Linked DNA regions of Oceanicoccus sp. KOV_DT_Chl. The protein of the gene in region 2 interacts with the protein of the main gene of each other region in a pairwise test. Links are inferred from orthologs where the notes say so. Each region holds a gene or a part of one and is shown on either strand. Other genes may lie near its edges. The genes, in order: parC, rplL and UNITIG_RS00320.

Region 1 (3,214 bases), on a different replicon or contig from region 2:
TTCAATGATTAGCCGGAAGTACATCACCCGTATTACGCGATTGGCGTGAAGATTTTTCCGCCATTAACCAAGGCGACCTGATTTTGGCTATCGGAGAGCATAATGTCTAAATTTTCGAAAAGTATTGCACCGTTTGTAGCGATGGAAATTACCGCCGCCAAAAATTATCGCAACAGAGGTGATTTTGCTGTCGAATTTTCTCACCTTGAAAATGCCCACGTGTTAGGCCAAGAGTCGACCTATCATCATGTTAAAGTACATTGCTTGATGTTGCTGTGGGGTCTAAGGCAACGCCGGGTTGGTGAGATTGTTGGTCAATTAATAAGGATATTAGGCGCCGCTACCAAAACGGCTATTGGCTTTGTACCAACAGGTAATACGGGCGGCAGTAATATCAGCCCGTTTAAATCAATACCCATCAAGCCAGAGTTGTCAGCAATAATAAGCCGCGCCAAAGCAACTCAGTAATGCTAACTGCAGTACCCACGGCTCGGCGCTAAGCCGTCGGACTTTGGTAATACCCATACTATTCGGGCTTTTTAGCCTCTTTACTCACCACTTCCACCGCATCTACTTTCTGGAAGCCACGGGGTAATTTATGCCCTCGGCGGCCGCGCTCACCCAAATAATGATCCAGCTCACTAAACTTCATATTAACGTGACGCTTACCGGCGTAAACTCGCAATGTGTCAGTCTCGCGAAGTATCGCGACAGCAATCAAGTACTCTTCACGCGCCTGCACTCTCGACGCAGGAATACCAATAATTTTATTACCCTTACCACGCGCCATGGTCGGCAACTCCGATAAGGGGAACAATAACATCCGGCCTTCATTGGTAACTGCTGCGACAAAAGCACCATCAGTATGAGTACCGCCAACCATTCCTGGCTGTAATACTTGCCCGCCTTTCGGTAACGACAATGCCGCTTTACCCGCTTTATTTTTGGTTTGCAGATCAGCCAGCTTGACTACAAAACCATAACCGGCATCAGAGGCCAACAAATACAATTCGTCCTGGCCACCCATCATCAGGCCTTCAAAACTGGCACCTGAGGGCGAGTTAATACGACCAGTAAGTGGCTCTCCCTGACCTCGTGCCGATGGCAAGCTATGCGCACTGACGGTATAAGCCTTACCCCCAGAATCCAGAATAACCGCCGACTGATTAGATTTACCTTTCGCGGCCAGATGAAAACTATCACCTGATTTATAACTTAAACTTTGCGGATCAATCTCATGCCCTTTCGCCGAACGTATCCAGCCCTTAACCGATAACACTACGGTAACTGGTTCGGTGGTCATTAATTCTTCTTCGCTAAAGGCTCTTGCCTCTTCACGACTGACTATTGGCGACCGACGATCATCGCCATACTCTTCAACAGCAGCCAATAGTTCTTTGCGTACCAGGGTTTTTAGTCGACGCGGCGAGCCAATAATCTGTTCCAGATTTTCCTTTTCTTTTTCCAGTGCCTCTTCTTCTTCCTTGATTTTCATTTCTTCCAAACGTGCCAACTGACGCAATTTGGTTTCCAAAATATATTCGGCCTGCATTTCGACCAAATCAAAGCGCGCAATCAATTCTTGCTTGGGATTTTCTTCTTCACGAATAATGCGAATGACTTCATCTACATTGAGATACACGATCATCAATGCTGCCAATCGCATCAAGCGCTCTTCTACTTTTTGCAAACGGTGTTGCAAGCGACGCTTTGTTGTCTCGGACCGGAACAATAGCCATTCTGATAAAATTTTATCCAGCGTCTTTACTTCCGGCTTGCCGTCAATACCAATCATATTGAGGTTGACCCGATAGGTTTTCTCAAGATCAGTAGACGCAAATAAATGATTCATCATCGGCTCGACGTCTACACGATTTGAACGCGGGATGATAACCAGACGAGTCGGGCTTTCGTGATCCGACTCATCGCGCAAATCTGCGACCATCGGTAATTTTTTCGCGTGAATTTGCTGGGCAATTTGTTCCAAAACCTTGGCACCAGACACCTGATGCGGTAACGCGGTAATAACAATATCAGTCCCTTCTTTCTGCCACAGGGCTCGCATCCGAATACTACCTTTGCCCGTTTTGTAGATATTCAGGATATCTGCTCTGGGGGTAATAATCTCTGCGTCAGTTGGGAAGTCCGGCCCCTGGATATGCTCCATCAATTGTTCAATGCTGGCCCTGGGTTCATCTAACAAATGAATACAGGCGCTTACCACCTCACGCATATTGTGGGGAGGAATATCCGTTGCCATACCCACCGCAATCCCGGTAGTGCCATTGAGCAATACCGTTGGCACTTTTGATGGCAATACTTTGGGCTCATCCATAGTGCCATCGAAGTTAGCTTGCCACTCAACCGTGCCCTGACCCAATTCGGACAATAATAATTCCGCAAAGCCCGCCAGTTTCGATTCGGTGTATCGCATCGCCGCGAAAGATTTTGGGTCATCACTAGAGCCCCAGTTACCCTGACCATCAATCAACGGGTATCGGTAGGAAAAGTCCTGCGCCATTAATACCATCGCTTCATACACCGAGGTATCACCATGGGGGTGAAACTTACCAATTACATCACCGACGGTACGTGCCGATTTTTTGTATTTTGCCGCTGCCTTTAAGCCCAGCTCACTCATTGCATACACAATGCGCCGCTGCACTGGTTTCAAACCATCGGCAATATTAGGTAAAGCACGATCGAGAATAACGTACATGGAATAATCCAGATAAGCCTTCTCGGTGTAGGTTTTAAGGGAGATTTGTTCAACGCCATCGGCGGCGATATTGAACTGATCGGACATAATTTATACCGTTTTGTGAACTGTGAAATACTGCCGGATTATCCCTTATAAATCAGCTGGTTACTAGCGACGGATGGAAAAATACTGGCGCCAGTATAAGGGATTTCAGCGGCTCTTTAGTGGTAATTACCTAGATAAAATTTTGACTCCAAGACATATACTAGGAGTCAATTGATTGTCGGTAGGATACGGGCAAACCACTACCATTTTTCTCAGGAGCTGCCATGCAATCCAATGACAACGTAGTCCAGTTAAACGCGTTTAAGCGTGAATCCAATCAGGAAATTATTGATGATATCGGCGCTCGCGCCTTCCTGTTTCTACGTGACTCCGCCGAAGCCCAAGGCCTTGCCATAAAAGATGTCATTGTCGAACATATGATGGGGCTAGCGCTGGTTATGGCTGCCG
Region 2 (2,720 bases):
GAAAAAAGCCAAACCTGCTGCGGCTAAAGGTGTTTATTTGAAGAAGATGACTTTGTCTTCAACGATGGGGCCTGGTTTGGTTTTGGATCAGTCTTCTTTAGAGGTTTAAGCTAAAGAAGGTAAGGAACTTTGTGGTCTGTTGCTGTTTTAGCGCAAGCGAGAATATAAACAGGCCGTCAAAGACCGTAGGTGTTATAGGTTAATCTTTTGCTTTATTTATAGGGTTAATGATTGGTCTGGCTTAATGAAATGTGTTGCGGTGGGTTGGTTACCATTGGCAGCGTTAAGCCTACGCAGACGGTGAAGTTTGTTGTTCGGTCTCTTTTGGGGCTATAGCAATGGGTGACCACCGAAACAATTTGTTGTGGCATTGATATTAATGTTTACGGCATAAAATGAAACGATAAATACAGTTGTTAAGTGTTTATCTAATTCTGGAGAAATATTGTGGCAATAGGACTTGAAGACAAAAAAGCAATTGTCGCTGAAGTCCAGCAAGTTGCTCAAAGTGCTTTATCTGCAGTAGTCGCCGATGCTCGTGGCGTTTCTGTTGTAGATATGACGGCACTGCGTAAAGAGGCTCGTGAAGCTGGTGTGTATATGCGTGTAGTGCGTAATACCCTAGCCAAGCGTGCTGTTGAAGGTACGGCTTATGAGTGTCTTGTTGACTCTTTTGTTGGCCCAACTCTGATTGCATTTTCTAACGAACATCCAGGTGCCGGTGCGCGCATCTTGCGTGCTTTCGCTAAAGATAATGAAAAGCTAGAGTTGAAGGCTGCCGCCTTTGACGGTGAAGTGACAGATATCGCGGTATTGGCAACATTGCCAACATTCGACGAAGCTATCGCCAAGCTGATGAGCGTGATGAAAGAAGCATCTGCTGGAAAATTGGTTCGCACTATTGCGGCCATTCGCGACCAAAAAGAATCGGAAGCTGCTTAATCTTGCTTGCTGTTATGTGAGTAAGTTGTCTGCTTTTATTGAATTTACCGAGTGTTGTTTGTAACGCGCTCAAAGAAATAGGAACTGAATCATGTCTTTATCTCAAGAAGATATCATCAATGCAGTTGCTGAAATGTCAGTTAAAGATGTTGTTGCACTGATTGAAGCAATGGAAGAAAAATTCGGCGTATCTGCAGCGGCTGCTGTAGCTGCAGGCCCTGCTGGCGGTGACGCTGGTGCTGCTGCCGAAGAGAAAACTGAGTTTGACGTAGTATTGACTGGCGCTGGTGACAAGAAAGTAAATGTTATCAAAGCGGTACGTGCGATCACTGGCCTAGGCTTGAAAGAAGCCAAGGGTATGGTTGATGGTGCGCCTGCGACAATCTTGGAAGGTGCGGCGAAAGATGCAGCTGATGACGCTGTTAAGCAGCTTGTTGAAGCTGGTGCAACTGCCGAACTTAAGTAAGCAAGTAGCATAAGCACTTTATTGAGGAGTTCTGCTTGCGTAAAAACGGCGTAGAATTTCACTAAAAAGTGCCGGGCTGATGGAAAAATCTTTGGGTTTTTCTATCGGCCTTTTTCTGTTTATAGGTTTTTTGTTTGTTTTTGGTTTTTTTGTAAATAAAAACTAGTCATAGCATGCAAAAAATCGACTTGTTTATTACTGCGGAATGAGCTGCGGTAAAAACAAAAAGAAAGACCTGATGTCAGGACTGTGATGATCTTTATCCCGCCTGGATATTGATCAGCAACGAAAGCTGGGGAGCGCTAATGGCCTACTCGTATACAGAGAAAAAACGTATCCGTAAGGATTTCGGTAAGATGTCCCATGTTATGGATGTCCCGTACTTACTGGCGATACAGTTGGATTCGTACAAAAAATTCACTCAAGACAATAGCACCATCGGTAAGCGCGATGATGTGGGGTTGCATGCTGCGTTTAAGTCAGTATTCCCTATTGTTAGTTATTCTGGCAGTGCTGCGCTTGAATATGTTGATTATGCGTTAGGTGCTCCGGCGTTTGATGTCTCTGAGTGTCAGTTGCGTGGTGTTACCTACGCGGTTCCTCTCCGGGTTAAAGTACGGTTGATTATCTACGATAAAGAATCAGCTAGCAAAACCATCAAAGATATTAAAGAGCAGGAAGTCTACATGGGTGAAATCCCATTGATGACTGAAAACGGTACCTTCGTTATCAATGGTACCGAGCGCGTAATAGTCTCTCAGTTGCACCGTTCACCGGGCGTATTCTTTGATCACGATAAGGGTAAGACGCACTCTTCGGGCAAGTTGCTTTATTCCGCGCGTATTATTCCTTACCGTGGATCATGGTTGGATTTTGAATTTGATCCAAAAGATATGGTTTACGTGCGTATCGATCGCCGTCGTAAATTGCCAGCGACTATTCTGCTGCGCGCTTTAGGTTATAGCTCGGAAGAAATCCTCGACATGTTTTATGATGTTGATGAATTTACTGTGGCTAAAGATGGTACTTTCAAGATGGCGCTTATCCCTGAGCGTCTTCGTGGTGAAGTGGCCTCCTTTGATATTATTGGCAAGGGTGGTTCGGTATTGGTTGAAACGGGTCGCCGCATTACTGCGCGCCACATTAATCAGATCGAAAAAGAAAAGCAGAAATCTTTGCCAGTACCCGAGGAGTATATCCTGGGTCGTTCATTAGCGAAAAATGTTGTTGATGAAAAAACCGGTGAGATTTTAGTTGAGTGTAATACTGAGCTTACTGAAGAAGTATTGGAGCAGTTGAGTGAAGCTGGAGT
Region 3 (3,073 bases), on a different replicon or contig from region 2:
CCGGTATTAATATGTTAGTCCTAAAAAGCTCGTGGCATATCCATATTGAGTCGAGTCAGCCCGCCGTTAATACCTAGTATTTCTCCTGTTACATAACTGGCGGCGGGTGAGGCTAAATAAAGCGCCCCCAGAGCAATATCTTCTACTTCTCCAAGTCGTCCCATGGGAGTGAGATCATTCATGGTTTGTTCGATATCATCATTGAGTACAGTATTTAATGCTTCGGTTTTGGTCGAGCCGACACCAATGCCATTGACCCGGACCTTGGGAGCAAAGTCCTGAGCCAGTTCACGCGTTAAAAAAGACAGTGCAGATTTGGCGGTACCGTAGGCGGCAAAGCAGGGCGACGGGTGTTGACCGGCAACGGAAGAAATATTGATCACACAGCCCGAGCCAGCAGAACTCACCATTAACGGCACACAGATACGAGTCATCTCAAAGGCAGTGGTGACGTTAAATTTGAATGCATTATCGAGGTCGCGGGCGCTGGTTTGTAAGGCGGGTTTGGGGGAAAGCCACCGGCATTATTAACCAATATATCAATACGGCCAAACTCAGCCATGGCTTGATCGGCTAAGTGCTGCAATTGCTCATCAACCATCACGTCGGTAGGGACGATTAAAGTGCGGCGGCCAAAAGCTTCAACGGCGGCAGCAGTGGTTTGCAGTTGTTCCAGTGTGCGTGCGGCAAGGACAATATCCGCACCCGCTTCAGCAAATGCTTTGGCGATAGCTGCGCCTATGCCACGACCGGCACCGGTAATAATGGCGACTTGGCCGTCTAAACGAAAACGATCAAAAATACTCATAAGGTTTCTCTTGTTATTGTCATCAAGGTTATTTGGGCTCTAGCTGTTCTTTATACCGTGTCTGCGGCGGCGCAGGAAGTTGCGGTTCGTTAATGCTTGATGAGGGCGGAGCGGGCGGGTTTGGCATTCGCAGTTAAATTCCTTATAATTCGCGCGGTTTTAACACGCGCCGGATTTACGTTCCGGTCAGCTGAGGAAAGAAAATGACGACTACTGTACCCACAGGCGCCGACGCTGCGCTTGCTAAAAAATCATCCCCAGACACCATTGTGGTGTGCGCGTTGTACAAATTTGTTGCTTTAGACCGATTTGAAGTGCTGCGCGAACCGCTATTAAATACCATGAAGTCACTGTCAGTGAAGGGCACTTTGTTGCTGGCCAGTGAAGGTATTAATGGCACGGTTGCCGGTTCTCGTGAGGCCATTGATCAATTACTGGACTGGTTGCGTCAGCAGCCGGAGCTGGTCGATATCGATAGCAAGGAATCCTATACCACCAAGCCACCATTCCTGCGCACCAAGGTTAAATTGAAAAAAGAAATCGTCACTATGGGGGTGGAAGGGATTGACCCCAAGCGCGTGGTAGGCACCTATGTCGATCCCAAAGACTGGAATGCGCTGATCAGTGATCCTGACGTGGTGCTGGTTGATACCCGCAATGATTATGAAGTGCAGGTCGGCACGTTTAAAAATGCGATCAACCCGGTGACGGAAAGCTTTCGCGAATTTCCGCAGTACGTAAAAGACCATCTGGACCCAGCTAAAAATAAAAAAGTGGCAATGTTTTGTACCGGTGGTATTCGCTGTGAAAAATCTACTGCCTATTTGAAAGAACAAGGTTTTGACGAAGTCTATCATTTGAAAGGTGGCATTTTAAAATATCTGGAAGACGTTCCCGCCGAGGAAACACTGTGGCAAGGCGAATGTTTTGTATTCGACGATCGAGTAACGGTAAATCATCAATTGGAAAAAGGCGATTATGATCAGTGCCATGCCTGTCGATTACCTATTACCGAGCAAGATAAAGCGCATCAGCATTACCAAAAAGGCGTGAGTTGCCCTGCGTGTTATGACAAAACCAGCCCGGAGCAACGCCAGCGCTTTTTAGAGAGGGAAAAACAAATGCAGCTGGCCAAAGCCCGTGGCGAACAGCATATGGGTTCGGATGTGGTTGAGCAGTTAGAGTTGAAGCGGCAACGCAAAGCGCAACGCTTAGAGCAGCAGCGTCAGCAGCAATAATATATCGGGAGAGTCTGAAGGAATAGTAGAGTCAGATAGGCAGGTAAATTTGCCTAATCCGCTATTAATGATTAGATTACGGACTGATTATTAATAGCTGGCTCATCAAAATTGGCGGGTAGCTTTGGAGAGTGTAGTGCTACTGTTTGCCAATGATAAAAATACCATTCGATTTATCCTGTTATTACTTTCCCTTTTAACCGTGGCTAACTCGACTGCAAGTGCGGAAAAAAATCCCTTGTGGGAGTTGGGCATAGGTGCTGCCGGTTTATATCATCCGCATTACTTGGGTGCTGAACAACAACAAGGCTATTTGTTCCCGCTTCCTTACTTTACCTATCGAGGTGAAATAATCCGCGCCGACCGCAGCGGTATCAGAGGGTTTCTTTATAACAGTGAAAAGTGGAATTTACGCCTGAGTTTTAGTGGTTCATTGCCCGTTAATAGCGAAGACAATGATGCCCGTGAAAATATGGATGACCTCGACTTGATGCTGGAAGTGGGGCCGACGCTGCAATATACGATTAGCTCGGATGCCGAGCAAATATGGCGTTTCGATTTACCCTTGCGCGCCGGTTTTTTATTGGGCGATAAGCCGTTTTATCATCAGGGTTGGACCTTTAATCCACGCTTGTATTATAGCGTCGATAACGGCCCCTGGACGGTAAGCGCTACCGCCGGCCCGATGTTTAGTGATCATCGTTATCACGGTTATATTTATGATGTGGGACTGCAAGACGTGACGGCTAATCGCGGGTATTATGAATCCCGCTCCGGTTACACTGGCAGCCGTTTTTCACTGCGGCTAAAGCGTCATTATGATCGCTATGTGTTCGGGGCCGGGGTAAGTTATTACAATTTGGACGGCGCCGAAAATGAAGATAGCCCGCTGTTACTACAAGATGATTATGTGGCGGTGAGCTTTACTTTTGCCTGGATATTCAAAAAATCGGCTGCCATGGTGGACAATTAAACGTATCGCGCAGACGCCACGTTTAATTTTTGTTGCGGTAATGCCGAATAAAAA

Evidence for each region.
Region 1: the proteins of rplL (region 2) and parC interact in binary tests that used the Escherichia coli proteins (3 or more experiments, as listed by UniProt). The link is inferred for Oceanicoccus sp. KOV_DT_Chl from one-to-one orthologs.
Region 3: the proteins of rplL (region 2) and UNITIG_RS00320 interact in binary tests that used the Escherichia coli proteins (3 or more experiments, as listed by UniProt). The link is inferred for Oceanicoccus sp. KOV_DT_Chl from one-to-one orthologs.

Annotation. Positions count from the first base shown.
Region 1 is NZ_FQLF01000002.1:2,140,031-2,143,244, reverse strand. Bases 167-3,141 are described here. They hold parC (DNA topoisomerase IV subunit A), read right to left. Parts: upstream 2,807-3,141; coding sequence 527-2,806; downstream 167-526. Other genes in these bases: UNITIG_RS13875 (hypothetical protein), read left to right, coding at 3,031-3,141; UNITIG_RS13885 (DUF3703 domain-containing protein), read left to right, coding at 167-468. Also shown: UNITIG_RS13890 (hypothetical protein), read left to right, coding at 1-12; more of UNITIG_RS13885, read left to right, coding at 103-166; more of UNITIG_RS13875, read left to right, coding at 3,142-3,214. UniProt on the Escherichia coli protein: Topoisomerase IV is essential for chromosome segregation; it is the principal protein responsible for decatenating newly replicated chromosomes. It relaxes supercoiled DNA.
Region 2 is NZ_FQLF01000005.1:828,505-831,224, reverse strand. It holds rplL (50S ribosomal protein L7/L12), read left to right. Parts: upstream 1-1,033; coding sequence 1,034-1,408; downstream 1,409-2,720. Other genes in the region: rpoB (DNA-directed RNA polymerase subunit beta), read left to right, coding at 1,714-2,720; rplJ (50S ribosomal protein L10), read left to right, coding at 448-942; rplA (50S ribosomal protein L1), read left to right, coding at 1-109. UniProt on the Escherichia coli protein: The binding site for several of the GTPase factors involved in protein synthesis (IF-2, EF-Tu, EF-G and RF3). Is thus essential for accurate translation.
Region 3 is NZ_FQLF01000001.1:67,755-70,827, forward strand. What follows is about bases 195-3,028. They hold UNITIG_RS00320 (rhodanese-related sulfurtransferase), read left to right. Parts: upstream 195-1,011; coding sequence 1,012-2,046; downstream 2,047-3,028. Other genes in these bases: UNITIG_RS00325 (MipA/OmpV family protein), read left to right, coding at 2,183-3,019. In the rest of the region: UNITIG_RS00330 (tRNA-uridine aminocarboxypropyltransferase), read right to left, coding at 3,042-3,073. UniProt on the Escherichia coli protein: Catalyzes oxygen-dependent 5-hydroxyuridine (ho5U) modification at position 34 in tRNAs, the first step in 5-carboxymethoxyuridine (cmo5U) biosynthesis.